DNA from 4 places in the Alkalibaculum bacchi genome. Region 3 is predicted to be linked to each of the others. Evidence: riboswitches for the same ligand, from Rfam matches in the RefSeq annotation. Region 3 holds a riboswitch; each other region holds the start of a gene.
The links. A riboswitch is a leader RNA that binds a small molecule or an ion and turns the genes downstream of it on or off. The one in region 3 is predicted to bind cobalamin.
Positions count from the first base shown of each region.

Region 1: another riboswitch for cobalamin. It lies ahead of nikB (nickel ABC transporter permease); the one in region 3 lies ahead of DES36_RS03595 (energy-coupling factor ABC transporter permease).
Region 2: another riboswitch for cobalamin. It lies ahead of DES36_RS07870 (hydantoinase/oxoprolinase family protein); the one in region 3 lies ahead of DES36_RS03595 (energy-coupling factor ABC transporter permease).
Region 4: another riboswitch for cobalamin. It lies ahead of DES36_RS10700 (ECF transporter S component); the one in region 3 lies ahead of DES36_RS03595 (energy-coupling factor ABC transporter permease).

Region 1 covers NZ_QNRX01000026.1:12,206-20,067, reverse strand. Annotated here, with positions in the region: gene DES36_RS13800 (ABC transporter ATP-binding protein) at 1-228, opposite strand, end outside; gene DES36_RS13795 (ABC transporter ATP-binding protein) at 221-1,006, opposite strand; gene nikC (nickel transporter permease) at 1,011-3,503, opposite strand; gene nikB (nickel ABC transporter permease) at 3,507-4,445, opposite strand; cobalamin riboswitch at 4,585-4,770, opposite strand; gene dapG (aspartate kinase) at 4,866-6,041, opposite strand; gene DES36_RS13775 (zinc-dependent alcohol dehydrogenase) at 6,193-7,323, shown strand; gene DES36_RS13770 (ABC transporter permease) at 7,561-7,862, opposite strand, start outside.
Region 2 covers NZ_QNRX01000009.1:16,102-23,963, forward strand. Annotated here, with positions in the region: gene DES36_RS07870 (hydantoinase/oxoprolinase family protein) at 1-1,947, opposite strand, end outside; cobalamin riboswitch at 2,285-2,473, opposite strand; gene DES36_RS07875 (NlpC/P60 family protein) at 2,634-4,040, opposite strand; gene DES36_RS14805 (hypothetical protein) at 4,259-4,408, opposite strand; gene DES36_RS07880 (SprT-like domain-containing protein) at 4,511-5,251, opposite strand; gene DES36_RS07885 (ABC transporter permease) at 5,323-6,093, opposite strand; gene DES36_RS07890 (ABC transporter ATP-binding protein) at 6,096-6,824, opposite strand; gene DES36_RS07895 (ABC transporter substrate-binding protein) at 6,824-7,750, opposite strand.
Region 3 covers NZ_QNRX01000003.1:199,247-207,108, reverse strand. Annotated here, with positions in the region: gene DES36_RS03600 (anaerobic ribonucleoside triphosphate reductase) at 191-2,503, opposite strand; cobalamin riboswitch at 2,730-2,915, shown strand; gene DES36_RS03595 (energy-coupling factor ABC transporter permease) at 3,087-3,836, shown strand; gene DES36_RS03590 (energy-coupling factor ABC transporter substrate-binding protein) at 3,820-4,116, shown strand; gene cbiQ (cobalt ECF transporter T component CbiQ) at 4,100-4,780, shown strand; gene DES36_RS03580 (energy-coupling factor ABC transporter ATP-binding protein) at 4,880-5,704, shown strand; gene hemA (glutamyl-tRNA reductase) at 5,679-6,911, shown strand; gene DES36_RS03570 (precorrin-2 dehydrogenase/sirohydrochlorin ferrochelatase family protein) at 6,892-7,503, shown strand; gene hemC (hydroxymethylbilane synthase) at 7,598-7,862, shown strand, end outside.
Region 4 covers NZ_QNRX01000014.1:53,750-61,611, reverse strand. Annotated here, with positions in the region: gene DES36_RS10710 (hypothetical protein) at 224-1,420, opposite strand; gene DES36_RS10705 (AIR synthase related protein) at 1,801-2,550, opposite strand; gene DES36_RS10700 (ECF transporter S component) at 2,582-3,091, opposite strand; cobalamin riboswitch at 3,399-3,568, opposite strand; gene ftcD (glutamate formimidoyltransferase) at 3,691-4,566, opposite strand; gene DES36_RS10690 (YdbC family protein) at 4,820-5,041, opposite strand; gene DES36_RS10685 (M15 family metallopeptidase) at 5,153-5,662, opposite strand; gene DES36_RS10680 (MFS transporter) at 6,155-7,537, shown strand; gene DES36_RS10675 (hypothetical protein) at 7,806-7,862, opposite strand, start outside.

The sequences.
Region 1 (7,862 bases), on a different contig from region 3:
AGAGGTGATATCCTTTCCGAAATAGAACAATCTGCCCTCATCAGGCTGCTCCAGTTGTGTTACCATCCGTAGCAGAGTACTTTTACCACAACCGCTTTCTCCCACAATCCCCAGGGTCTTTCCTTTGTGAAGCGTCAAATCCACTCCTCTACAGGCCGTTAGAGTTTGGCCAGTATCTGTTTTGTAGCGCCGAGTTAGACCTCGACCCTCTAATATTATTTCAGACATATCGTTTCCCCCTCATTGACGGTACTGATTCCAACAAATCACGAGTATAATCGGCACTAGGGTGCTCTAAAATAGCCTGTCGATCGCCTTGATCGACGATACTGCCCTGAGTCATTACAAGAATCCGATCCGCCATATAGGCAGCTACTCCTAAATTGTGGGTTACCAGTAATATAGATGTGCCGAATTTCTCCCGCAAGCCCATCATCTCCCGTACAATCTGGGATTGAGTTGTCACATCCAGGGCGCTAGTAGGTTCATCTGCCAGTAAAATACGAGGCTCAAACACCATAGCCATGGCAATACCCACCCGTTGGCGCATGCCACCGGAAAGTTGGAAAGGGTAAGATTTCATAATAGTTTTACTATGAGGCAATCCCATCCGCTCCAGCATCATCCATCCCATTTCCCAAGCCTCTTTTTTCGTTTTTTGTTTATGGGTGCGTATGTATTCTATAAATTGACTGCCGATGGTGCGTATAGGGTTGAGCATGGTCCCCGAATCCTGAAAGATCATAGACATGCTGCCACCTCTCAGGGCTCGCCACTCATTGTCCGTAAGATATAAAAGGGATTGTCCGTCAAAACGGATATCCCCTTTTACAATCTGACCGCCACTCGGCAGCAATCCCATTGCAGCACGGATGGCGGTGGTTTTTCCACTTCCACTCTCTCCTACCAGAGCCACAATCTCACCTTTTTGAATCCTTAGTGTAAAATCAGAAAGAGATGGTTTATTGTCACCATAAATGACGGATACACTTTGGTAGTCAAGCATTACCTCACCTCGCCGGCTTAATATCGGTAGTCAACCAATAGTAGTCAATAGTAGCAATGTCTGCTCCGGTCACTTTGCTAATATCGCTGAACATACGGCTATTATAATAACCATATACAATGGTAGCTGCACCATCAATGAGAATTTGTTGCAGTTCAGTGATGAGCTCTAGGCGGCGATTGTCGTCCATCTCTATCATCAACTCCTCGAAGGCAGCGTCATATTCGGAGCTAGAATAGTATCCAAAATTTCTAGAGTTCTTAGAATACCAATTGCTTAAATAGTCTTGTGGATCTCCTACGCCTACAGTGAGAGTATTGCAAGTCCATAAGTCAAATTCACCGGCATTGAGCAGAGCCAAGGCCGTATCATAGTCACGAATATTTACCGTCACTTTAATGCCGATTTCCTTCAGTAACAAAGCACTAGCCTCTGCAAACTCGTTGAGATTACGACTTGTAAATGTTACCGAATCTAAATCAATATTTTGCCCATCTAACTCTCTCCAGCCGTCACCGTTACTATCAACGATTCCCGCATCATCCAGTATTTTTATGGCGTTTTCCTTATTGAAGGAAAACGGATTATTCAGTTTGTCATAATTGTAAGCCAAAGAGGATGGCAGTACCGAAAAACCAGGGGTGTACATGCCACCTACAGTAATATCACACATTGTATCAATATCCAGAGCGATTATTATTGCTTGACGCAGTGCCTCATTTTCCAAGACACCCTTAAAATTCATATAGGAATTAGCCGTACGCACGCCAGCCGCAGTAGAGACATAGTAAGCACTGTCCTCAGACAAAGTAGCCAGATCGCTAACAGTGGTAATATTCTCAGTCAGATCTATATCACCACTCTTTAAAGCCATAGTCTTAGTAGAACTGTCATCAATAAACATAATATTGACGGTTTTATAAGGTACTTTACCATTCCAGTAGCGCTCATTAGATGACATATCTATATTGACACCAGGGTTGAATTTATCAACCTTGTATGGACCTGTTCCGACAATTTCCTTGTCCGCTACAGATGCATCGATAATGGCAAAGTAGGGATATGCAAGGATTCCTGGAATATTTGAGGTGGGGCTTTCACAAACGATGGTCACCGTACCAGCCGCATCATCAGCTGAAATGGATTTATAAGTAAGGTAACTCTCTGGGTTGGAATTTCCTGTCCCCCCTTGAGACGCGTCTGTCTCGGCATACAGTCTCTCGATGGAAGCTTTTACGGCAGAAGGAGTCATATCGTTGCCATTAGAGAATTTCACACCATCCCGGATATGTAAGGTCCAAGTAAGATAGTCATCGGAGACTTCATAGCTATCACAAAGATTGTTTTCTGCTACAACCTGGTCGTTAAATATAAACAGAGATTCGGTAATACCGAAACGCATCGCTGCCCAGCTGGAATTCGTATTGGTGGCAGGATCCAATGAATCCGAATAATTGTAGACACCGAAGTTCAGGTGTGTTGTGTCGGCTTGGCTGTCATTTGTTGTGCCGGCATCGTCTTTAGTGCTGTCATTGCCGCAACCGGCAAAGCTTGCTGTTATCATGAGAGTGATCAACAAAAGACCTGCGCCTTTAATCCACTTTTTCATAGATAATTTCTCCCTTTTTAACGCTAATTTTTCATGTTTTTTTCTCTCCTTTTTTTGCTTACTAAAATATTGTTTTTTGCTGCTGTCTTGTGGATCAAGAATGTCCCGCAAACTATCGCCTAGCAAATTAAATGAGACCACCGTAATGAATATAGCCAGTCCAGGATAGATCATTAGCCATGGAGCTGATTCCATATAGGCTCTACCTTCATTAAGCATATAGCCCCATTCGATAGAAGTTGATTGAGCCCCTAATCCTAGAAAGGAAAAGGCTGCCAACTCCAGCATCATGCCACCCATATCGGTAGCCGCAGTGATAATTAATGTAGGTAAGACCGAAGGGGTCATGTACCGCCAAAGAATATAGCGAGTTCTAGTGCCGGATATTTTAGCCGCCAACACATAATCCTCATACTTAGTTTTTAGTACCAAGCTACGGGCCAAACGGGCATATTTGGTCCAGCTGACCATGGTGATTGCAATGACCGCATTAGTGATACTGGGGCCCATTATTCCCGCCATAGCTATAGCCAACGCCATCCCAGGAAAGGAAACCATCATGTCGGAGATGCGCATAATCACTGCATCTACCGCTCCCCCTGCATAACCTGCCACAATACCCAGCACACCTCCCACCGTAAAAATACTGATCACGAGAAGCAATGTTGATGACAGGGAGGTTCGTGTTCCATAAATAACCCGTGAGAACAGATCTCGTCCCATGCGATCTGTGCCAAACCAGTGTTCACTGCTAGGCGCCTGGGTAGCCTCTGTAAGGATCGCCTGCTGGGGATCATGAGTGACCAATACAGGAGCCAGAATTGCAACTACTACAATACCTAGAACCAAAATTAAAAATAAGATAAACTGCCGTTTGCTATTGGTCATAGTCTACGCTCCTTTCCTAAGGCGGGGATCTAGATAGTTGTAAGAAAAATCAACCGCCAGATTAACTAGCATATAAATCATGGCAATCCATAGGACAAAGCCCTGTATTAAGGGGTAGTCCATAGATGTAATAGCTGAAATCGCAAGACTTCCCAATGCCGGAAAAGAAAAAATCACCTCTACTATAGCAGTGCCACCTAGCAGCGAGCCCAAGGATAATCCAAGCAAGGTAAGGAGGGGCAACATGGAGTTAGGTATTACATGTTTACACAGAATAGTAGATTCCTTGATTCCCCTAGCCCTAGCGCCAGATATATAATCCTGCTTTAGCTCCTCCAGCACAGAAGCACGAATTTGACGTGCGTACTTCCCCGCCATAGCAAAGGCCAAGGTAAACGCTGGCAATAGCATTTTTTTCAGTCCCATTTCCGCAGACACTACGGGCAACCAACCTAGTTTCAACGATACTATGTAGAGTAGCAGCAACCCAGCCCAAAAATTAGGCATGGAAATCCCAAAAAAGCTACCTACCCGTATAATATAGTCCAAAGGTCGATTTTGATAAATAGCGGAAAGCACACCTAGAGGAATCGCCATAATTAGCATCATAAGTAAGGACAGGAGTGATAACTGCAAAGTAGGCATTACTCGGGCTCTCAGGAGCTGGGCAACTGGTTTACCATGTGTGTAGGAAGTGCCAAAATCTCCTTGTAAGCATTTCATTAGCCAACTACCGTATTGGGCGAGAAATGGACGGTTTAGACCCAATTCCTCCCTTATTTCAACCAGAATTTCTTCAGGGGGGATGTTGCCACTCACTGCAAACATAGCACGTACTGGATCTCCCGGGGCCATGTAGATGAGCAGGAAACTCAAAAAACTTACACCAAACAAAACAATAACGATTTGAAGAAATCGTTTAACAATCTGTCCTTTTAGCATAACAATCACCGCTTTCTATATGTTAAATTATTTAAAAACCTACTACGAAAGCTTCGCTCATTAATTAATGCAAAAAAGCTGCCTTTAGGCAGCTCAATAGCAATAAAAAAACATGCTTCTTATCTCCCGTAAGAATCACAAATAAGTATCATTACAAGCAGTTCTCCTGACTTAAGATCATCGCACTTTATCGCCTTCTCAAATCATTTTGTTAATGACTCAATGGCATAATGACAAAGTACTCCCTAATACAGTGACGGGATCGTGCCGGAATCGAACCGGCTTCTCTATTAATCCTTACGGAACTTGTATGATTAGATTTTGTATTTAACTATAAATAATTATTGCATTTAAAACTTATCACATAGTTACTTATATGTCAATTTATATTTACTATTTTTCTAGAATATAATAATAGTACTATAAATTAAACGATCCATGTAACAGATTTACAGCTCTATTAGCTACATCTGTAGGTACTAGGATGGATATAGTAGTGTGAGAATCGGATGTTTGTAAAATAGATATATCTCCTTCAAGAGAAGCCATAATTTTGGCCATTATCCCAGGTACTCCTCTAATCTTGCTTCCAATAATGGTGATTTTTGTACAATGATTTACGTATTTATAATCAATTTTATTCTCCTCTAATATTTTTATCAGTTTTTCTTTATGTATATCATTTGTTATAAATACGCTTTGATCTATAAAGATATTAATCATATCTATGCTAATATTATTACTTGCCATGAGTTTAAATATTTCTTTATCCCTTGTCTTAGTAGACAAGCTCCATTGAATTTTACCGTATTCGTGGGCTACTGCCGCTACTAAACCAGCTGAATTTGTAGGATGATTGTTAATTAAGGTTCCAATACTTTCTCCATACTTACTTGTGTTGATTACCTTTAGAGGTATATTGTATTGCATTGCTAAATCTACTGCTTTTGGGTGGATTACCTTTGCACCATATTGAGCCAATTGAAACACGTCGTCGTAATTGATTTCTTCAATAAGTTTTGCATTAGGTACCAGTTTTGGATCTGCTGTCATAATGCCATCTACATCTGTAAAAATTTCTACATTCTTTGCCTTTAATGTAATTCCCAGTAGCACTGCACTAGTGTCACTACCTCCTCGACCTAGTGTGGTAATCTCTCCTTTTTCATTTTGTCCTTGAAATCCTGCAACTATAGGTACTTTCCCTTCTTCTAAAAGCTCTTGAAGATAAGTACCATCTACCTTTACGATATTTGCGGAACCATAAGTACTATCTGTTAAAATGCCTGCCTGACCTCCCGTTAATGAAATAGCTTCAATACCATAATCCATAAGATGGGTTGCAATGACTGTAGTAGATATAATCTCTCCACAAGATATAAGCATATCCATAAATCTAGAATCCTTATAATGAGCAGGAATAAGATTCTGTAGGGTATCTGTTGCATAAGCTTCTCCTTTTCGACCCATAGCTGAGACGACCAAAACCGTAGCGATACCGTCCTCCCGAGCTTTTATTACATTTTCTACAATTTTATCTCTTAATTCAGGACTGTTCACAGAAGTCCCACCATATTTTTGAACAATTATATCCATAAATCTCCCTACTTTCTATACAAGATAATTTACTCTTATCTGCGCCCTCTTATTATTTTATTGAATTGCCTCGTTTATTGTTCATGGATAAGAAAATATTAGTAGGAAAAACTAGTGTTACTATCTAAAGTCAATAAAATGGAGGCGTACTATGAAGGCAATGGTTTATGAAGGCATGAAAAATATAAAGGTTAAAGAGGTGCCTGATCCAACAATTGAAAAAGATGATGATATTATCGTAAAAGTAACATCTACTGCTATCTGTGGCTCAGACTTACATTTAATCCATGGTTTTATTCCTAATACAAAAAAGGGAACCGTAATAGGTCACGAGACTATGGGAATTGTAGAAGAAGTTGGTAAAGATGTGCAACGAGTAAAAAAAGGTCAAAGGGTAATAGTGCCTTTTCCAGTTTCCTGTGGTCACTGCTGGTATTGTGAGCACGATTTAACCAGTCAATGTGACAATTCCAATGAATATAATGAGGGTGGTTCTTACTTTGGTTATAGTGATACCTTCGGTGGATATAATGGAGGTCAAGCAGAGTACTTACGGGTTCCCTATGCTAATTTCGGTCCCTTTGCTGTACCCGAAGAGTTAGAAGATGAAAAGGTTCTTTTTCTTACAGATGTTCTGCCAACTTCCTACTGGGGTGTAGATGTAGGAGGCGTAAAAGAAAACGATACTATAGTAGTATTAGGATGTGGACCAGTTGGCTTAAATACCATGAAATGGGCTGCATTAAAAGGTGCTAAGAGAATTATAGGAGTAGACAATATAGATTATAGATTAAACCACGCAAAAACCTACGACGGAGTGGAGATCATTAATTTTGGTGAACACGATGACACTGGTGAATATATAAAAGAAATTACCCATGGAGGCGCAGATGTGGTCATTGATTGCGTAGGCATGGATGGAACCATGTCAAACTTTGAAAAGATAGAAACCCTATTAAAACTACAAGGTGGTTCAAAGTCTGCTATTGAGATCGCATCTAGATGTGTTCGAAAAGGTGGAACTGTGGTTTTAGTAGGTGTTTATGGAGGGCGATATAATATGTTTCCCTTAGGTGATTTTTTCTCGAGAAATATCACTTTAAAAATGGGCCAATGCCCAGCACACATTTATGTAGAACCTATATTAAAACACATCCAGGAAGGAAAACTTGACCCAACAGACATCATTACACATACGCTTCCTTTAGAAGAAGGCGAACACGCTTACAAGATTTTTGATAAGAAGAAAGATAACTGTATTAAAGTGATATTAAAACCCTAATAACAGCTACTAGCGGCCAGTCGTCAGCGATCAGTACTTTCTTATAAATGAGCAAATGCTAGTTAGATTTCTTCTTCTAGCTAGCATTTGTTATTTGATTTTATGATAATATTTTTTTATTTTAGCTTCTATTTTTGTATCCTATACAAAATTAACTTTTGACACGCAAAGTCCAACCTTAAAATACTAATGGCTGGCTGCTGGCCGCTAATTGCTAATAAAAGCACCCAGGCGCTTTTATTCTACTGATGTGCGATTTTTTTTATTGATTACTAGGGCCATAGCAAAGAAAGCTACTCCAAAACCTAATTGCACCACCATGCTAATTAATATATTTGAAAGATTATCAAAAGAATAGTTACTCAAATTAAATATAAAATCATTTGCCATAACAAACCAATAGGTAGGCGTAAATTTTCCGATCTGCAGGGCGGTCTCTCCGAGTAATTCTTTAGGAACGAAAACTCCACTTAAAAAAGCAAAGCCAAGGGAGAGAATATTTGCAATGCCATTAGCTGCTTCTCTGTTTCTTATAGTTG
Region 2 (7,862 bases), on a different contig from region 3:
GATATGATTTTGTGAAAGTTCTTTTTCTTTGTAAACGGGAATCTCGTCATATACGCCTTTACCATCAAAGTATACCTTCCTATACCTAGGTATTAATGGTTCTACAGAAGCTACGGGCCTTTCTATTTGAGATATTTGATCTAAAGACTCTTCCCACATCTCTAATCGTATGCTAATTAAAGTGCACTCTTGATTTTTCTCTGAATAGCCGTAATTCTTTTCGTGTAAATTGTGAAATTCATCGAGAAGCTCTTTTATATTGTGCTCATCTAATTCTTCTCCTTTAAACTGAACAGGCAATGTGTGATGTTGGTCTTCGTATCGTATTTCAAAGAGAAATTTGTACGTAAGATTTTCTGCTAAAAGACCTTGAGCTTTTAGCTGAGAAGTCGCATCCTCTTTTAATCCCTTTAAAGTGCTGTTGATTTCATCAAAATGTACTTGAGCTAGTTGTTGAACGATGCTTTGTACCATATCTAATTTAATTTGAGATTCGAGCATTCCCTGAGCACAAAAGACTTCTCCATTAGCAGGAATAATCGTTATCTTAGCGCCAATTTCCTCTGCAATATTACAAGCAAAAATTGGAGATGCTCCTCCAACTGCGCAGAGTGCAAAATCTCTTGGATCATGTCCTTTTTGAATCGTCATAAGATGAACCGCATCGACCATTTTGGCCAGTGCAATTTGATATATTCCGTACGCTCCGTCTTCTACACTCATATGCAAAGGCTTAGCAATTTTATCTTCAATAGCTTGAGCTGCAAGATCTTTTCTGATTTTCATCGTTTTGCCACCAAAATCTCCCTCTTCAATGAAGCCTAAAACTAAAGCTGCATCTGTAATCGTAGGTTCTTCACCACCCCTATCGTAGCAAGCAGGACCTGGGTAAGATTCCGCAGACTGTGGACCTACAGATAGCATTGCGCCTACACCTATACTAGCAATACTCCCCCCACCAATGCCTACGGATTCGATATCAACAAGAGGTAAGTTTACTGGATATCCTCCTACGACAGCTTCTGGCATAATTTTAATCTCATAATCGCTTACTAAGCTTACATCAAAGCTGGTTCCTCCCATATCTACTAAGATAAGATTTGATTCTAATACTCTCTCCCCTAATGCTTTTGCACCGCTACTTCCTGCAGCTGGACCTGAAAACAATCCTTTTACGCCAAAATCCTTAGCATAGGATATATGAGCTAAACCTCCATTGTTTTGAACTAATAGAATGTCTGTTTTAAGCCCGCGCTCTTTAAGAGCATGGGATAATTCATCAAGATAACGAGACACTAGTGGAGTCAAATAAGCATTAAGCACAGTTGTTGAAACCCTTTCGTACTCTCCAAGCTTTGGCGATACTTCGCTTGATACAGACACAAATACATTGTCAAGTCTCTCTTCTATGTACTCCTTTATGGCTTTTTCATGGGAAGGATTCATGAAGGAGAAAAGAGTGCAAACAGCAACAGACTCTACTTTCTCTTTTTGCAACTTTTCTAGAATTTCTTCTAAATCCTCTTGTACTAATTCTTGTAATACTTTTCCGCTATAATCTACTCTTTCTGATACTGGCAGGCGCAAATGGCGAGGAACTAAGACTTTAGGAATAGGCGAAAAGAAATCCCATTGATTATCAAGTCTGGCCCGCCTCATTTCTAATGTATCCGTAAATCCCTTTGTAGAGATTAAAGCTGTCTTTACCCCTTTTCTTTGAAGCAAGGCATTAATTGCTACAGTATTTCCATGAACTAGCTTATGGGTTTTTGAAAGAAACTCTCCTAATGGCATATTAAAATTAGTAGCTAATTCTTCTAACCCCCTTAGTACTGTTTGTATGGGGGATTCTTTATTTGAAGGGACTTTGACAGTTTTAAACTCTTCATTTCCTATAGCAATAAAATCTGTAAAAGTTCCGCCCATATCGATTCCTATTTGAAACATTTTTACACTCCTTTCGATATTTTTGTTGGATAAATTCATTGTTGTGTCATCGTAACAGTTAAGAAATAATGGATTGGCGTGTTTAAGGTGGTCAGGTGGTTAGGTGGTCAGGAAAATTATAACTCGCTTACAAGCGAGATGGGTTTTTCTGTCTAGTTTTATTTATGTAGATTGTGATTCCACAACCAAATTGGCAAGCCATTTGGCTGTTGCATCCCATATCTACTGCGAAAGCGTAGCTTTCGCTTTGCTCGTTGTTTCACGCAAAAAAAGTTCTCAGCCAAATAAGGCTGAGAACTTTTCCATCATTCTCAAATGTTTACTCTTTCCTAGAGAGTGCACAATTCATTAACAAGCAGGTCTCCTGACTAACGGATCAACGCTTTTTATCTCCCTTCCCATTTCTTTAATAAGAAACAGTGGTTTATCGATAATTTGCTACTCGTTTACAGTGGCGGGACCGTTCAGGGCTTTCACCTGATTCCCTATTATCCTCTTAAGAGGCACTTGTTAAAATATTCTTTTCTTTATTATATCCCAATGATTTACACTTATCAAGAGGAAAATACCTTTGTTATTTTAAATTATAAGCGATTAGTATATACAGCGGCTTAATTATTGCCCCACATACGAGTATTTCTAAATTATTAATAAAAAAACTGCAATCTCAGATTGCAGTTTTTTTATTAATATACTCTTCTTCCGCCTTGGAATCTTGATGACCAATAACCATCTAGCGACGATATTTGAATCGATTTTCCTGGTCTTGGTGAATGTATAAAGCTGTTACCACCAACGTAAATTCCTACATGCCCTGGAAAAACAACGATATCTCCTGGTCTTAGATCTGATCTTGATACGTATCCACCTAAACCACCTTGACCACCACTAGTTCTAGGTATGCTTATTCCATATTGTCTATACACATAAGATGTAAAACCTGAACAGTCAAAACCTGATGGTGTTGAACCTCCAGATACATATGGAATTCCTATGTAATGTTTTGCAGTAGCTACTATGGCTGATCCTAAATCTCCATTGTATGTAGGAGCGGCTTTGCCGCTGCCTCCTCTACTTGCACTTGTACTTGCACTTGCTACTGCTCTTACCTTTGTTCCTACTAATACGATTTTGTTTACTGGCTCTTTTATGATTTCTTCTTTTATGATTTCTTCTTTTTCTACAATATCATTTATATATGTAATAGATTTGGTAATTTCTTTTGATCCTTTTTCGCCTTTTTGTTCTACTTTTGTTTCTCCAATATACATGGATGAATCTTTTTTCTCTTCTACTTCAAAATCAATTTCTTTCGTCTCAATTTTCTTTACCGTAGCACTTACATCGATAAATGATTCTTTAGAAGCTAAGTTAAGAGATTCTCCTGGCATTAAATTTTCAAGGTTTTTGTCTGGATTGGCTTTTTCTAAATTAGTAATTGGTGTATTTGTAGATCTAGAAATCGTCCATGCAGAATCACCCGAGGCAATTTTATAAGTCTTTGGTTGAGTTTGATTTACTTGATAAAGAGCTTCTTCTTGTTTAAGAATATTTTCTACTAAAACGTCTTTTTCTACAATTTCAACCTTTTGATTAAAATCTACATTTACTAATTCTACATCTTTACTCTTTAATTCTTCTACAAAGGGCTTTTTAATACCTTCTAATATATTTTGAACCTGCTCTTTTGCCTCTAAAATCAATTTTTCCTCCCCGTCTACCATAAGTATAGCAGCGGGTTTATAAATATCAATATTTTCATATATGCTTTTTTCTAGTTGTTTTTCGCTAAGAAGCTTGTCCTTTTCTACTCTCACTTTATTGTACTGTACTTCTTCGCTGTAATATGCTTTTTCTCCGTGGCTTTCATCTACTTTTTCTTGAACAGCTAATAAAGCATTTTCAGCGTATTCCATTTCCTTTACTATACCTACCGATTCCTTGTTCAAGACCAATTCATAAGAGAAGCTGCTTTCATAGGCATATATCCCCACTACCGTCGCAACTGTGATGATGCCAGATGCTAGTAGAGCTTTTTTCTTCAGGCTGAGCTTGTTTATTTTTTCTTTCAGCCCTTTTGGTTGATTTTCCATGTGATTACACTCCATCAAATTTGCTATCCGTTGACACGTAATTTATGACTTTTTTATTGTAACATTAATTCAACTTTTTGACAAACATTTATTACATTTTTGTTACAATATTTTTTATTAGCCACATATTGATTACAATTCATACTTTATTTGATATTATTCTACAAAAAAACAGAACCTTCTATAGTCCTAGAGATTCTGCTTTGTAATAAAGTTATCTACTTCGTATTTTTTTCGTGCTTTCCGTCATGAGTACCTATTTTAATACCATTGATTATCCCTACATCTTCATTGTCTTTGGGTTCCATTTTTCTGAGTTCTGAATTGCTCTTTTCTCTATCCTTTTTCCTATTTTTGTTGTTATCCATCTTATTCCCTTCCTTATATCAATTTGTATTTATATTAGTTTTAGTCTTTAGGAATAATCTTATGCAGGATATTTGTTTAGAGGTGATGGCACAACAGTAGTTCTATTCAATTAAGGTTAAATGGTTTAAAGGCACATAGTATTTTGCATATCGATTTCCTTGACGGTCTATGTAATCCCCTTCCTTATTTTTTACCATAACTGTAGCTCGCTTGTTAATTCCATTAATAAAACCTTCAAAGGATTCATTTTCAAATTGAAAGGATACTCTTTTCCCAATAGATAAACCCAACTTTTCTTTAGCAATCTCTCGATTTGTAGGTAATGCATGATAACTGCTGCTATGATTAAATAAATTTTTAGCTATTGTTTTAAAACGCTTCCCCTTGCAACTCGACCGATGATACAGTATAAATTCAATGACATGACAAATTTCATGCTCTAAAACTAATTGTAGTGCCTCTAGAGCATTATGGGTTTTTACGCCGGAAACAAATTTTTCTTTATGGCTTAAATCGTAATTAAAGAAGAAATTGATGCCAAAACGAAACTCAATGATTACATCCTTTGGCTGTAATGTGCTAATATTTTGAGGGCACAAAGTAAGTCCAGCACTTCTGGTCATACGCTTAGAAAAAGAGAACCGAAGACTACCTTCATATTGATTGCGAAAATCACTATGAAAAAACACCTTGTCGTATAGTTCAAACAATAGCTTTAAATCATAGGTAGAAATGGTCTTAAAATTGCCGTCTTCTACATTTTCGGATAACTCTAAGAACTCTTCAAAAATTTGCTTTCTCTTCTGTACTATGGCTTTTTCGTCATATATATAATCAAACATTTTATCTCACCTTTATGTAATAAAGTATATATTTGCACTACTTCCTTTCTACTTTATCAAAATAGGCTTCTTTAATCTACACTATTCTTTTCTAAAAAGACCCATGGGCACAGTTTTTTCTCTATGAGATCTAAAATTTTTAATAAAAATAACCCTAATAAACTCAGTCCTATTATTCCCGAAAACATATCTAGGTAATCTACCATAATCCAAGCGTTCATAATATAATATCCTATTCCATAAGTGGTAGCAAAATTTTCGGCAAAAAATAGAGTAGAAATGCTAATTCCTAAAGTTATTCTAAGAGCTGATATTAGTTTTGGAAGAACTGCTGGTAATATTAAATGTTTACATACACCTAGACCTGTTATGCCTAGTGAAAAAACCGAGTAAAAGAGTTCCTTTTGAATTTCTTTCACTCCATCTCTTACAGATAAAAGGATCTGAAATACGATTATGGTAATCATGAGTACAATTTTAGAAAGATCTCCAATACCCATCAAAATCATAAATATAGGTAAGAATGCGACCTTAGGCAATGGATACAAAATATATATTATAGGAGAAATAATAGCGTCTGCTTTTTTGCTCATACCGGTCCATAACCCTAATGGAACTCCTATCAGTACAGATAGAAGTATAGCAATAATGATCCTGTATAAACTTGCTATAAGGTGAACAGATAGCACTTGAGGAAATAAAATTACGAATTGCTTTACCGTTTCATTGGGGCTAGGAACGATATTGGACTTAATGATAAAATGAAGTCCATACCAAATAGCGCACACCATTAGGAGTCCATATAGGGTATTATCCTTTGTTCTTCGTTTTAATAAGTTCATTTTCAATACCCCTCTTCTAGCGCCTTTCTTACCTCTAGACATATACCGTAGTACTCCATCTTTCTACGGATTTTTGAGTCTCCAAAATAAGGATTTTCAACGACTTTTTTGATTCTTGATTTTTCCATAATGACAATTTTCTGCCCAAGAAATACAGCTTCTTCAATACTATGAGTGATAAAGATCATGGTACTAGGTTTTTTATGGTACAGTTTCAGAAGTAAATTTTGAATATGCTCTTTGGTTATCGCATCTAATGCAGAGGTCGCTTCGTCCATTAAAAGTAAATCCGGTTTGGTCACTAAGGTTCTAGCAATGGTGACCCTTTGTTTTTGCCCGCCACTAAGCTGAGCTGGAAACTTGTCCTTTAATTCTAAAATATCTAGTTCCGTTAGAATTTTATCTACTTCTCTTTGAATTTCTTCCTTAGAAAGGTTACGAATGGTTAGTCCTAGGGCTATATTGTCCTTTACCTTTTTCCAAGGTAGAAGCCCGTAATCTTGTAGAATAACACCTGTTTCTTTTCGACTTGTCATTATCTTATCTCCATTTACCCTAATTTCTCCTTGGTTTGTATGGAGAAGCCCTGCTAATAAATAAAGCAGGGTCGTCTTTCCACATCCTGAGGGTCCAATGATGGCACATGTAGCATTTTCATTTATATGAAGACTAATGTCCTTTAGGGCAATATCAGAGCCATAGGAAAAACTTAAATCTTTGATATCTACCATTATTCTACAAAAGCTCTTTCAACGAGGTCCTCTGGAGACACTTCCATGTCTTTTTTTAATACTTCTTCTACCCACGTTATAATGTTTTCAAGATATTTTTCATCAGGTAACGAAGCTTTCGTATACGCTGGAAGGATTATGTCCTCTTTGATGGATTCATTTAAATCAAGCTTTTCAATTACTACATCCCTTGCTATAGTTTCATCAGCATGTATATCTCCTATAGCTTTATTGTATCCTTCATAGAAAAGCTCTATCGCCTTAGCCTTTTCATCTAAAGCCTTTGCCGTAAACGCAAGTACATCAGGTGAGTAGCCATCTTTCATCTCAAAAGTTTTCTTTTCTAGGCCATCTACAGCGCCCATAGATGCCATTGGCTCTGGGAAAATGCCCATATCTACATCACCACTTTTAACCATTTCTAATCGAGCTGGTATTTCGTTAATAAATACTTTTTCAATATTGTGGTCCTCACCAAACCATTCATCGATTAAAAAGTTGGTCACGCTGACTTCCATCATAGTAGCCTTAATATCCTTCTTATCTTCATAATCAGATTTTACAAGTACCGGAAACATTCCTTGGGTCATAGATGTAGCTTTTAGACCAAATCCACTATTTACATTAGTAGCTACGGCAATTAAATCCGTTATAGAGCCATCTATTGTATTTGTCTGTAATGCACTTTGTCTTTCTTGTCCATTGTTAAAGACTACAAACTCTACATCTAGGCCTAATTCTTCAAAGTAGCCTTCCTTTTCTGCTATATACATAGGTGCTGCATCTACAGCTGGCATTAAACCAATTTTTAAAGATAACTCTTTACTCGTATCTTCATTAGGTTTTCCTTCTGTTGTATTGGTACAAGCTGATAAAAAAAGAATGCTTGCTATCAACATCCCTGCTAGTAATAATCTTTTATTCATAATAATTCCTCCTTTATTTAAGCACTACTGTATTTTATAGGTAAATGCAATCTTAAGCAAGACAATATGTACAATTGGGTTCCTCATCTTTATAACAAATAACAATCAGCTA
Region 3 (7,862 bases):
AAAATCATCATCTCACCGCAGCATAATTTCAAACATCACTTTTTATAGTTAACTTTTCCATTGTTCGTGTTTTGATAATGGTTTGTTTGCTATACTAAAAAACCGATAATAATATTTCTTAAAAAAATCATTGACAAGACTTAGCTGGTCTTACCACCTTACCACCTTACCACCTTACTACCTTACTACCTTAAAAATGTTTCACCCTATCATTCTCCTCTGCCTTTTTCGCATCATTAAATCGATCTAGAGTACCCACTAAATAGCCTGTAATTCTTCGGATTCGATGGAATTTTATAGTACCTTCTTCTCGACCGCAAGCTGGGCAGGTATTGCCAATAATTCCGCTGTATCCACATACAGGGTCTCGGTCTAAGGGATGGTTGATGGAGCCATAACCAATGCCAGCTTCCTTCATAGCTTTTACTACCTTTTCAAAGGCATATAGATTGTTAGAAGGGTCTCCATCGAGCTCTACATAGGTTATGTGTCCTGCATTTGTCAGTTCATGATAAGGTGCTTCTAGCCTAATCTTATCAAAGGCACTAATTTCGTGGTAAACAGGTATGTGGAAGCTATTAGTGTAGTACTCCCTGTCTGTAACTCCTTCGATGATTCCAAAGGTATTTTTGTCCATTTTTACAAAGCGCCCTGCTGTTCCTTCTGCAGGTGAAGCAATAAGGGTAAAATTTAAATTGCGCTTTTTACTCTCGTCATCCATTCTTCTGCGCATATGACCTATGATTTTTAGTCCTAATGCTTGAGATTCTTCGCTTTCACCATGGTGTTTGCCTGTTAATGCTTTTAGACACTCTGCTAAACCGATAAAACCAGCAGTCAGCGTACCATGCTTTAATACCTCTCGCACTTCATCTTCCCATTTGAGTTTATCCGAGTCTATCCATACCCCTTGTCCCATTAAGAAAGGATAGTTTTTTACCTTTTTTCGTGCCTGGATTTCAAATCTTTCCCAAAGCTGTTCTATAACTACATCCAAAAGTCGATCCAATTCTTCAAAAAAGTTTAAGATGCTGCCATCTGCTTTTAATGCGATCTTAGGTAAATTGATTGTAGTAAAGCTTAAATTTCCTCTTCCGTATACTACTTCATTTTCTAAGTCGTGGACATTACCTATAACTCTTGTACGACAACCCATATAGGCAATTTCTGTTTCAGGATGGCCTTCTTTGTAATACTTTGCATTAAAAGGAGCATCTAAAAAAGAAAAATTAGGGAATAATCTTTTGGCGCTGACTCTACAAGCTAATTGGAATAAGTCATAATTGGGTTCTCCTAAATTATAATTAACGCCTTCTTTAACTTTAAATATATGGATAGGGAAGATAGGCGTCTCACCATTGCCAAGTCCAGCTTCTGTAGCTAGCAGTAAGTTTTTTATTACAAGTCTTCCTTCTACTGAAGTATCCATTCCGTAATTAATGGAACTAAAAGGAATTTGAGCACCAGCTCGGCTGTGCATAGTGTTTAAATTATGGATAAAGGCTTCCATAGCTTGATAAGTAGTCTTATCGATTTCTTTTTCTGCGCTTTTTATGGCAAAATTTTGTGCTTTCAAAATAAGCTTTTTATCTTCAAAGTAATCTTCTAGTAGTTTTGCTTCATAATACTGATAATCCTCGTAATTGCTCATCGTTGGAGTAAGTTTATAGGTGCTTTTGATTTTTTGACTAATCTCTACAACAGTATCCCAAATATTAGGTAAATTATATAACAACTCTAAAGATTTTGATAAATTTTGCAGATAATGTTTTTTATAGCTCTTTCGCACGCCTGGAGCCATTCCGTAATCAAAATTTGGTATACTTTGTCCGCCATGTTGATCATTCTGGTTAGATTGGATAGCGATACAGGCCAGAGCAGAATAACTTTGAATATTATTTGGCTCCCTTATATATCCGTGTCCTGTACTAAATCCACCTTGAAACAACTTTTCAATGTCAATTTGGCAACAAGTAGTAGTCAGAGTAAGAAAATCTAGGTCGTGTATATGGATATCGCCCTCTTTATGAGCTTTAGAATGCTCAGGGTTTAATATAAACATCTCATAAAACTGCTTTGCACCTTCAGAACCGTATCGAAGCATGGTACCCATTGCAGTATCTCCATCAATATTTGCGTTCTCTCGCTTCATGTCGTTGTCTTTAGCCTCTTTGAATGTGAGATCACTGTATACTTTCATCAATCGAGTATTCATTTCTCGTACACGAGTTCTTTCAGCTCTATAGAGTATATATTCTTTTGCAGTACGGGCATGGCCTTTTTCAATGAGAATTTTCTCTACAGCATCTTGTATGTTTTCTACAGTGGGTATTTTTCCATAAGTGTGCTCTTCTATGTACTCTACTACAGCTTCCGCTAGGGAAAGTGCTGTATTATAGTCTCTACCTCCTTTAGCACTTGCTGCTCTAAAGATTGCATTAGAGATCTTCTCTAAATTAAAAGGAACCTCTCTGCCATCACGTTTTACGATTTTTGTTATCATTACTATTCTCCTTCATTTGTTTCTCTGACTCTTGATTGATAGGAAAAACTATTAAGCGATTATCCTATTCTTTTCAAGTACCGAAATTGTCTATATATTGCGATAACAATATTAACACACCCCAGTATCTTGCGTCAATTTGTTTATTTTTGCATAAATAAAAACCCTTTTGAAAACAAGTACTTGATTATAAAAAACATTTATGTTACTATAAAGGCAATTACAACTGAATAATGCAAATTTAGGTTTATTATGATTAAATTGGAAAGAGGTGCAATTCCTCTACAGCCCCCGCTACTGTAAATGATGACGAACCCCTAGGCAACTCCACTACATCACCTGTTGATGTGGGAAGGATTAGGGAAGTAGGATGATTCAAAGTCAGGAGACCTGCCTAGATTGGAGAATGTGTAAAGCTTCGGAGGGAGGTTTGTTACCGTAATTGGATAACATTGTTTTTATTAACCAGATCTCACGTAGATCTGGTTATTTTTTTCGAGGTGTAAAAACTTCTTGGATTTCTAGATAACTAAAAATATTTAGGAGCACCCTCCGCTTTAAATAAAACAAGGAGAGAATTTTAATGAAAATACTTAAAATCAAAAAAATCAACACTGCAATTTTTATGTACGCTCTTATTTCTTTAGTAATGTTTAGCGTAAAAGACGTACAGGCGATGCATATTATGGAAGGCTTTCTTCCAAAAGGATGGGCACTGTTTTGGACAGTTGTGGCTATACCATTTTTCGTCCTTGGAGTGCGCAGATTAAATTTTATATTTAAAAATCAACCAAATAAGAAACTTTTAGTCGCATTGGCAGGCGCATTTGTATTTTTATTATCCGCTTTAAAAATTCCTTCTGTAACAGGCAGCTGTTCACATCCTACTGGTGTAGGCTTGGGAGCTATATTATTTGGACCAACTATTATGACTGTACTAGGAGTAATCGTTTTACTATTCCAAGCTCTATTACTAGCCCATGGCGGTATTAGTACATTAGGTGCAAATGCTTTCTCTATGGCAGTAGTTGGTCCTTTTGTAGCTTATGGAATCTTTAAATTACTTCGAAAGAACAATGTGAATGCAGGCGTTTCTGTTTTTGCAGCAGCAGCATTGGGAGATTTAGCTACTTATGTAGTTACCTCTTTGCAATTAGGTGTGGCCTTCCCTGATCCAGTAGGAGGTATAGCAGTATCTATTTTTAAATTCTTAAGCATCTTTGCTCTTACTCAAATCCCCATTGCAGCAGCAGAGGGAATCATCACTGCTTTAGTATACGACAAAGTCGTAGAGTATGAAGGAAAGGATGTAATAAATGAAAATTTCAACTAAAATCATACTAGTATTTGCATTACTAGTTTTAATCATTGTACCTTTAGTCATTACAAATGATGCTGAGTTTGGTGGAGCTGACGGTGAGGCAGAAGAAATGATTACTGTTATTAACCCTGATTATGAACCTTGGTTTAGTAGCTTTATGGAGCCAGCCAGTGGGGAAATTGAATCTCTGCTCTTTGCTTCACAAGCCGCATTAGGTGCAGGGATCATCGCATATTACATAGGATATAATAAAGGAAAAAAGGAAAGAAAAATCCATGTTACAAGTCGATAAAATCGCTTATACAAACAAGTTGACTAAAATAAATCCAAAAATCAAATTTGTTGCAGCAATGATTTTGCTATTTACAGCAATTGTTTTTGAGAACATACCTATGTACATTGGTATGTTTCTCCTTATTGGATTTGTACTGGTTCAATTTGCAGGCATAAAACTTAATCGTTATCTTAAGTTTTTTATGATACCTTCATCCTTTTTGTTATTGAGCCTAGTAACTATTTTGATTTCTGTATCAAAGAGTGCACATGTTTTTCTTTATAATATTCCTGTAGGAGGATTTTACATTGGCATAACGCAGTCTTCTTTAAATCAATGTTTTATCTTGTTTTTTAGAGCCTTAGCCTGTCTTTCTTCCACTTATTTTCTTGCCTTAACCGTGCCCATTAACCAGCTATTAAAAATATTAAAGAGCATGAAAGTGCCAATTGTAGTATTAGAGATGGTTATGCTCATTTATAGGTTTATAATGATGTTCTTAGAAGAATACAAAGATATGCAGACGGCTATATATTTGAAATTTGGATATGGAAATCTAAGGACATCCTATAGATCTATATCTTTGCTCATTGTAAGTCTCTTCACTAGAATGATGAATAGATATGAAGAATTGAGCATTTCACTAGAAGTAAAATTATATGATGGAGATTTTCATGTATAGGTTAGAGAGTTGCCATAATCTATATATATGATCTCTTCAGGAAAATAAAAAGATAATGCAAGCTTAAGTAAAGCACCAAAGACATGCAAGGAGGCTTTTATGTTAAGAACAGAGCACTTGACTTATAAATATGAAGATAATACCATGGCCTTAAAAGATGTAGAAATTAACTTAAATAATGGTGAAATTATCGCTCTTATTGGGGGCAATGGAGCAGGAAAATCTACTATGTTTTTAAATCTAATGGGCATATTAAAACCTACAAAGGGTATCATTCTTTTTAATGGGCAACCACTAGAGTATAATAAAAAATATATGTACGATTATCGTCAAAAGGTGAGTTTGGTTTTCCAAGATCCAGATAAACAAATATTTCACTCGAATGTCTATGATGATGTAGCTTTTGCCTTGAGAAATATTGGATTACCTGAAGATGAAGTAAAGCGTAGGGTAGACGACGCCTTAATACAAACCGAAGCATATGATTTTAAAGAAAAAGCCGTCCACTACCTCAGTTATGGGCAGAAAAAAAGAGTAGCCATTGCTGGGGTCATAGCTCTAAATACACAAGTTATACTCTTTGATGAGCCAACAGCCGGTTTAGACCCAGCAATGACAAGAGGAGTTGTCAAAATTATCAATACTTTAGCTAAGGAAGGGAAAAAAATTATCATTTCAAGTCACGATATGGATATTATTTATACACTTTGCGATTATGGATACATATTAAATCATGGTCAGGTCATCGCTAATGGATCAATTGAAGATTTGTTTAGTATGGATGAAGTACTAGAAAAAGCTAATCTTTCTCAGCCATGGCTTATGAAAATACATAAAAAATTAGGTTTACCATTATTTCGAGATGAAGAAAAACTATTTGATTATTGGAGGGAGATCAATGGAGCTAGCAGTTATCGGGGTTGATCACCACATTGCGCCAATGGAAGTACGTGAAAAGATGTCTTTTACGGAATCTAAAAAAGAGAAAACATTTCAAATATTACGACAAGAAAATATTCAGGAACTTATCATCGTATCTACGTGTAATAGAAGTGAACTTTATTTAGCGAGTGAAGAATTAGAACAAAGCATACATTCCGTTTGTACCTATTTAAAAGAATATACTGGGCAGGATGATATTGAAAAGCACTTGTTTATAAAAGAAAATAGAGATGCAGTATATCATATCTTTCAGGTAGCGGCAGGACTTGAATCTCTCGTTATAGGTGAAGATCAAATATTAGGTCAAGTAAAAGATGCTCTAGAATATGCCATTGAGAGAGGCCACAGTGGAAAATTACTAAATAAATTATTTCGAGAGTCTATCACTAAGGCAAAATATATTAAAACCACTTTAAAAATATCCGAAAATCCCACATCTGTTGGTTATGTTGGCTTGAAGATGTTAAAAAAAGAGATGGATTCCTTAGAAGGAAAACGTGCTCTTATTATCGGAGCAGGCAATATGGGCAAATTATCCTTAAAATATATTATGGAAGAAAATTTAGACAAGGTATACATCACAAACCGCACCCATGATAAATTAAACCAATTATTAATTGAGTTTGAAGGAGTATGTCCTGTTTATTACGAAGATCGATACGATTTACTTCAAGAAGTAGATATACTCATTTCTACAACAGCGTCTCCTCATACTCTATTTCGAAAAAACAATATGCCCAAATTAAGAAAAGATTTGTATATTCTCGATTTAGCTATGCCACGAGATGTGGAAAAGGAAGTTGGAGAGCTAGAGGGTGTTCACTTATACGAAATCGACGATTTAAAAAAGGTCATCGATGAGAATATAGAATATCGAAAGAGTCTAATGGAACCTATAATGGTTATTATACAGAAATCTGTAGAGGAGTTTTATAAATGGAAAGGGGCTGCGAAACTAGACCCTTTAATCAAAAAAATCAATGCTCAATGTGAAACCATTAAGATGGAATCGTTAGATTATATCTATAGAAAGACAAATCTTACTATTAAAGACAAAACAGTAGTAGAAAAAATGATTCATTCTGCACTTAAAAGAAGCATAAAGCCTATTATTAATCTAAAAAGGATAGAAGATGCGGAAAAACTAGATGATTATATTGCTGTAATTGATGAAATCTTTGGGAAGTGATGAGAATTTGTATTATTCAGTAATGATCGAAATGAGAGGTAAGAATGTAGTAGTTTTCGGCGGTGGTAAGATTGCTTATCGCAAGGTGGTTTCACTCTTACAATGTGAGGCAAAAGTCACTGTGATAAGCGTGGATTTTACTTACGAGTTTGATGAGCTCTTAAATCAATTTCCAAGTATAACTCTCATAAAGGACTCCTATAAAAAAGAGTACTTAAAGGGAAATTATTTAATAGTAGGAGCTACAAATGCTAAGGATATTAATATTTCTATTAGTGAGGATGCAAAGGAACTAAAGATTCTGTGTAATATAGTCGATAGTGGAGAAGCTTCCGATTATATTGTTCCATCTGTTGTAAGAAGAGGGGATTTGATTCTATCTGTATCCACCTCTGGAAAGAGTCCATCCCTTAGTAAAAAAATAAAGAATTCATTAGAAGAAGAGTATCCTAAAGAGTTTGAAGAGTATGTAAACTTACTGGGAAAAATTCGAGAGATGGTCATCAAAAACGTAAAAGATCAAGAGGAGAAAAAAAGGATTTTAAATAGCTTAACGGATTTGTCTGTAGAGGAATTAAGAAAAATGTTGTAAAAGTGGAAGTATAGATGTCAACGAAGGTAATTGGTCTCACGGTTTCAATAGGAAATAAATACAGAATGTTTGCAAAAAATCAAAGGAGTCATATATGAAAATAATAGTAGGTACAAGGGGAAGTAATTTAGCCTTAACTCAAACAAAATGGGTAGTTTCCCAATTACAAAATAATTATCCAAATACTGAATTTGAAATAAAAACGATCACTACTACGGGAGATCGAATTCAAAATGTGAGTTTAGACAAAATCGGTGAAAAAGGCGTATTTGTAAAAGAAATCGAAGAGCAGCTTTTAAGCGGAGAAATCGATTTAGCAGTACATAGTATGAAAGATATGCCTGGAGAACTACCAGAAG
Region 4 (7,862 bases), on a different contig from region 3:
GATTCTTGTTTTCTTTGTATACTTGAGCAGCATTCACTTGGATCGTTTTTTACGATATAGCTAATGTATTATGGTTAATTAGTACGTAAATTTTCTGATCTCAATACATATTTTGATGAGGTTCATCCTGTTTCTAAATAGGGAATTCTTGAAATCATTCTAATTCCTGAATAATTATTGTATACAATAGTCACATAAATTAGGATGAAATACAAAATTAGGATTATAATAATTTTACCTTTAACCAGTCTAAGAGCATAAGTTCCATATCCGCATCTCCTTTTACCGGAGAATTCGAAGCTAAATTCTTGCCTTCTTTATAAAATTGCAATGCCTTATTTATGTCCTTAGTATAATAAATCTCATATGCCATCATTAGTCTCTTCTTACTCATCTGAAACCTTGATGCTTTTATGTATTTCTTTAACTTTTTATTATAGAGACGATCTATCGTAGATTTATCACAATCTGTAACTAATTCTAAAAACAATCTTTCACAGTTTATTTCATTGACAAATAGAAGTGCAATGCGGTCCATATGTTCTGTAAGAGAAAGAAGACATGTTTTTGCAGATTCTATATCTAGGTGATCTAAATGATAGCTGTATTCCATTAATCTCATAGCCGTATTAAGAGGCTGGCTTACATCTGCATTATTATTTAGCACAAATTTACTTAAAGGTAGTTCTTTCATCCTAATCCCTAAGCTCTGTAGTCCATTTACCTCTAATTGAACATAAAACCCTCTCCTTGCATCTTCATCCTTTAGCATAGAGTAAATATTATGTCCATCATTGGGAACTCCTCCAATTTTCATTGGAATACCATTGGTCACTGCTGCTAGTATTCCAGCGAATGCAGCCAATAATAATATAACTTCTAAAACAAATGCCATTTCTTTAATAAGAACTATCGTAGATATACATAATGCGGACACGAGTAAATTTATGATGACTCCACCTAAATTGTAGAGAACAAACGGAAATTCCCCATCCTTTATTTTGGGTGGCATCATAAGGCATTGTCCAGCCGTACCAGGTATATTAAATTTCTTTGTTTTTAGCTTTCCATCTTCTTTTACTATAGTGATAGATCCTATTCGAAAAGAAACAAAAGTATAATCTGTTAACAATCCAAAAATCAAGTGCCCTGCCTCATGAATGATAATATGTATTATATATCCAATAACAAACAATATGATTAGGCCATAAAACTTCAAAAGTCCAATGAATATATTGTCGCTTTTTAACCATGGATTAAAAAAATCGCCTATAAAAAAACCTAATACGCCGCCAAATACTCCACAAATTACAATGCTTTTTAGTGTATCTAACCAGCCTTTATTCTTATACTTTGATTTGCTATGATTGCCTTTACCCATTAAATCCTCCACTTGATAAATTTTTAATAATAATTGCATTATAAGTCTACTTTACCATAATATAAATCCCTTTTGTAGTTATGTATAAACAAATGTTATTCACTCTCTATTAAGATTTTTAAGTGTATGTATAATTACTTCTATTTAGCTAGCATGAGCATCTAAGATTATGCTAAAGATACAATTTGAGATAAATGTTAGAAAATAATAGATACCTATAGTAGCTTTTGAGTTAATGTATCACTTTAACCAGCCTTACCCTCCTTGATATTCAAGAAGGATAAGGCTCATGTAGAACATTAATATAAGTCCTTGCACCAAATTATAGTCTGAATTTTTGTTTGATTACAATAATTGTAGATTATTGACTATTGCCAAAGAAATACTAGTATATTAGGTGTTTTTTATTCATTCATATCTTAGCATTTCTCAATAAAACACCCTAAATATGAATAAGATACATTGTATTTTGTTAGTTGTTCTAATATGGTTTCTTTCTGTCCTGATATGATAAAACAAGTGACTGGTCCAGCAGATTTTTTTATATCTACTTCTACTGTCTGTGTATATTTAAAATCCAAATCGTTACTTTTGCAAAGCTCCCCTATCTCATAATCAATGCCCTTTGAACCGACAGGAAGTATTTCGTTGATCCCTAGTATATCTTTAATTAGGCTTATTATTTTGATATTGGGTATTTCCTTAGACTTTAGCACTTCTGACCCTACCTTAGGCTTTCCAACCACAATAAGGTCATCTCCCTTATAGGTCCTTGGCTTCGTCCAGTTTTTAAGATCAATCATGCCTATAGCCGTTATACCTATAGATGTTTGTACAGTAGGCATATTTTCTTCTGTACTCCCTGTAAGGAGCATTTCTTGATCTAATCCACAATCAGTAATTGCCTTCTTTATTCCACCGATAATTTTTTCCCCAGTAGGATTCATCTCTACACAAAAATTATTCACTATGGTTATTGGCTTAGCTCGAAAAGCTAATAATTCACTTAAAGCCACACCTGCTGTAAGGTACCCAACTACTTCTTGTGGTGTTTCTAGCGCATCATGCTTTTTCATACCTATTCCACCACAAGAATCACATGCTAATACCATCATTGTTTCTTCATTTATGTGCATTAATGTTAAGTCTCTAAATTTATTTACCTTCAATATACTCACCTGTTCGCCAATTTAGTTTTAGTTAAATTCTCTTCTTTAGCAAACTGTATAAAACAGCAGCTGCAAGGACGTTAACTGTTGAAGCCAGTAATAAGGGACCTACCAACATGAAAAAAAACTCTTTTACAGTTGGAATCATTCCTAATAACTGCATGATTAATACAGATAAATAAGTTGCACCTACTCCATTTAGGATAATTGCAATAGTACTATTTACAATTAAATTTATGCGATTGTTGAGATAACCATATAACCAGCATATAAAAGCCATGGTGCACATTACGACTAAATGAATAGGGATAGACATAGGAAAACCACTTGTCATAGCTGTGAGCAGGTGACCTATTGCCCCAACTGCTGCACCTGCTACTGGACCTAATAGTAAAGCAGCAAAAAAGGCTGGCAATGCATCTAATGCGATGGAGCCCAAAATTTTAATTTGTGCTCCTATAAATGCTAATGCAATTAATAAAGCTGTGTAAACTAATTTCCTAGTTTTAGTGACTTGAGTGTTTTGAATTAATGAGTTCATAACTTCCTCCTTAAATTAATAAATTATTATATTAAAATAAAAACTTTCATTTACGTGGACATATGAGTTGATTTTTCTACACCTCGAAATCGGCTAGGCCGATTCCTCGGTCGCGCCATTCGCTAAATGAAAGCTAAAGCTTTTATTTACGGATTCTTTTTATCATACGCGTCAAATTAGTAAACTATTTGGTGCGTATGATAAAAAGAATCCTGCGAAAGCTTCACCTTCGCTTGGCTCATTAGTTCGCGAAAAAAAGAAAAGTTTATGACCAATATAAAATTGATCATAAACTTTACCGTCGCTTACGAATTCTATGATACAGGCAGGTCTCCTGGCTATGACTCACGGCAATATATTCCTTCCCGTTACCAGTGGATAATATACATTGCTCCTCATTTACAGTGGTGGGTCCGCTCGAGATTTTCACTCGATTCCCTATTCTCCTATTAAGGCACCTGATTCATACATATGTATTTGTTATAACAATATTATAAACATTTTAATTTGATTTGTAAAGCTTAACGATATAGCGAAATTTAGAATATAATATCTAATACACTATTACTCTTTACTCTCATATAACGGATATATCGCAGTCAGAAGTAAATCTGATCTGTAGAAAAATCTTTTAATCTAATATAAAAATCAAGTAATTCTCTTAACGCATATACTGGAACTGGCCCTACTAACTCTGTGTCTGAAATATTTACATTATATCTGCTCGCTTCAAACTTTATTGTTTCATATACTCTATGTATAGGCGTCTTTTCATAATTCGTTAAATTCATAGATACTTGAATCATCTTTCTGTCTGGTATTTCTAATGCAATAGCGCGGACATGCTGGTATCCACCAGAAGATCCTCTTATAGCAGTAGCGATTTTATTTCCTATTTCTAAGTCTTCAGTATCTAAGTTGATATTAAATGCTAATAGGGCAAATCTTGATCCTACAACAGTGGCTCCACTCTTAGGATTAAATTCAAATGGACCTTCATCTGGTTTCCAGCTTTCGTCCTTCATTTTGTCAGCTAGTGCTTCATATTGACCTTTCCTAATTTTAACTAAGGACTTTCGATCATCCCTAATGGCTGAATCCTCATAATAATATACTGGTACGCCTAAGCTGCCCATATACCTACCATATTCTTTAGAAATTTCTACAGCTTCCTCACCAGTCATATTTAATATAGGTATAAAAGGTACTACATCCACTGCTCCCATTCTTGGGTGACTTCCTCTATGCTTCGTCATATCGATAAGTTCAATAGCTTTTTTCGATAATCTTTTTGTAGCATCTAAAACAGCTTCACATTCTCCCTTATAAGTGAATACAGATCTATTGTGGTCCTTATCAGAATTTAAATCTATAATTTCTATATCATTACCTACCATTAACGATTCTTTTATTTGTTCTATCTTAGCTCCATCTCGTCCCTCACTTATATTTACTTCTACAAGTAAAATCTTCATAAGTAACCCCTCCATTTATACGAACCCTTTAAACTTATATATAATTAAGCTTTTCATTACCATTAACACATATACAAGAAAGCGTCTGTGGCGCATTAGTCGCTCGTCTTTAGTCACTAGCATTTGGGTATCCCTTTTGGGTCTAGATCCTTCGCTTGCGCTCAGGATGACTGAGCAGGAGCTAGGGTCAAAAGTAGGTGTTTCCTAGTACATTATAAAATCGCAAAGCCATTATACAAATGGCTTTGCGGTTTTATATTTCCATCTGATTTAAGATATCTCTCAATACAATCAATTCATCCTTAGAAAGTGTAATCCCCTTCCCCATCTTCACATGATCTGGTGCCCAATCTCTTAAATCGTATTTAGGTGCTCGTTCATTCCAGCTAATCAGATTAAGCTCTTTTACCCAACCTTTATTGCTTTCAGATATTGTCCCTATCGTTTCAACAAGTTTAAATTTAATTTCGGCCATTATATTATTTCCTCCTTTGTATTATTCATTTCTTGAACCTTCTGCTTAATGTATCAATTTCAGTAATATTAATTCCCTTATCTTTTTATCACACAAATAAGGAACAAGTGATTACTGTATCCACCATCTATTTAATTCATAATGAGGCATATCTTGCACTTCATCAAAATAATAACCTGGAGTAAACCCCACTTCTTTACCTATTTCTGCACATTTCCTAAAAAACTCTAAATCCCCATAAGGATCATCCGTATCGTCTTCGCAAATATCAAATGCATGCCTTTTAGTGTGTTTACTGTTTTTCGTCCATGTAACCACTAAACCAGGTGTAGTTCTGCCCTGTTCATATAGTATATCTTGTCGAGCTTGCGTTCTATAGGTTTCTGTAATCCGCACATTAAGTCCATTTTCTTCGCATTTTTCTAAAAATTCAAGGGCCAATTCCCTAGTTTTGGGACTCAGCTCATTTAAATCAGAAATTCTTTCAGTAGAAGATTCATCGGAATGTTCATACTCTCCTTGATCAAATACGAATGTATAAAACCCAATCTTTGGTAATACAATAAATATCAATGATAAAAATATTAAAATTATTAAAAATAATACTATTCTTTTTCTCATATTATTAATCCATTCCTTTACCTCACTCAAAATACAAAATCTTATAAGAATTATTGGCTTTAAGCGATTTTTATATTTTTTATTATTTGAATACTCCGTACAATGCTCCTAGCAATATTATACAACATACAAAAAAATAAGTAAGCTTATGTTTCTTAATTGTTTCTTAATTTTTAATTATTTAGCTTATAGAAAAGTAATTCTAGGAACAGAACGATTAATAAAATTCTATATCTTGCGACATATTGACAATCTTAATTGAATATAATATTATATAAATATAAATTTTGTAGAGCAACACTTGGTATAAAAGACACCTATGAATATACATAAGATATAGTAAGAATACAGAAAATTATTGTGATTATTATAAGGTATCGCAAAGCGATACCTTTGTTACGTTTTTACTAGCAATACTCTATTATTCATTCCATTTCATGGTGCTTTTTTATGTAAAAGTGTAATGCTTTACAGACAAGAGGAGATGAAATAATGGACAAAATTCAAAAGGCGGGTAGAAGAATCAACAGCAAAATTAAGACTTTCTTTGGTATTGCAGATGCTGGTTTTTCTTTTATGACATTCGTCGAGACATCTTATTTTACACCGTTCTTAACCAACTATGCATTGCTTCCAAATGCTTTAGTCGTGTTAATCACTACAATCACTGGAATCGCGGATATTGTCAGCTCATTGGTTGCAGGAGTATTTTTAGACAAATCCAATCTAAAATGGGGAAAATACCGTTCATGGTTATTAGTTGGACCACCATTTGTCGTGCTATTCTATATATTCCAATTTACGAACATTGGCTCCCCTACACTTGCCGCAATTATTATTAGTTTAGGTTTTATCATCAGTCATACAGTTTGGAATGTATCTTGGACTGCGAATATGTCTCTTGTATCTGTTTTAACAGACGATCCAAGAGAAAGAGCTTTCTTATCAAGTAGAAGAGCAGCTGGTTCTACTGTAGGTAAAGTAGTGGCTTCTTACTTGACTATGCCAGTAGTCTTATTCTTCACTGGAATATTTGGAGAAGGATCAAGCCTTGGCTTTACTGTAACAGCAGGTATTTTCGCAGCAGTTATGATGGTAGCTTATTATATGCATTTTGCTATTTCTAAAGGATATGAAGAACCCATAAGTGCTTCTAGCACAAAAACTCAAGTAAAGAAAGGTCCTTCATTAGGTGATATGTTTAAGTCTGTATTTTCTAATAAGAACCTTGTATTATTCGTAATTTCAGATTTCACAAAATTAATTGGATACTATTTATTAATGGCTGCTTCTTTCTATTACTTTAATTATGTAACAAATAGCATGGCCTTACAACCTGTATTCCTTCTTGTATTTAATATTGCAGGATTTATTGGAGCAATTGCATCCCCTTCTATCGTAGGAAAGATTGGAACAAAGCTTACATACCTTTTAGGAATGGGTGGTTACGCTGCATCTATTATCCTTGCATATTTTGTAGCACAAAATGTAATAGCTGTTATTACTATAATGGGAATTGGGCAAGTATTCTTTGGCTTCTCATATGGATTAACATCTTCATTCTATTCTAATGGTGCTACTTATAGCCAATGGAAAACAGGTAAAGATACTAAAGGTGTTATCATGGCTTTCTCTGGCTTCTCTATTAAGGTAAGTATCTTAGTTCGTGGTCTTATCTTAACGGCGGGAATTGCTGCATTAGGATTTGATGCAAAAGCAGAAAACATCAGCCCTGAAATTATCGAAGGATTTAAGAACATCTTCTTTATTGCTCCATTTATTTTTGCAGTGGTGGCTTTTGCAATTATGTTCTTCTATAATCTTCCAGACAATAAGGTAAGAGAAATGGAAGCTGAAATTGCTACAAGGAAATAGGTGCTAGTTTCTAGTCACTAGTCCTTGGTCACTAGCATGAGGGTATTCCTTTAGGGTCAATATCCGATCCTACGCATAGGATGACTGGGCAGTAGATATAGGAAAAAGTAGAATTTTCTAGTACAAAAAAAGCTAAGAGCCTTGCAAAATGCAAGGCTCTTAGCTTTTTTGATTAAATCATTTAGTATGATGAAATAAGACGAGAATTCTAGATTGATGCCCCTCCAACCTAAAAGTTGATATGCTTACCTATTCAAGTTAAGAAATTCTAAATGTCTTCTTTTATTTTGCAAAGCATTTCATTTAATTCTAATGCAAGTGTTTT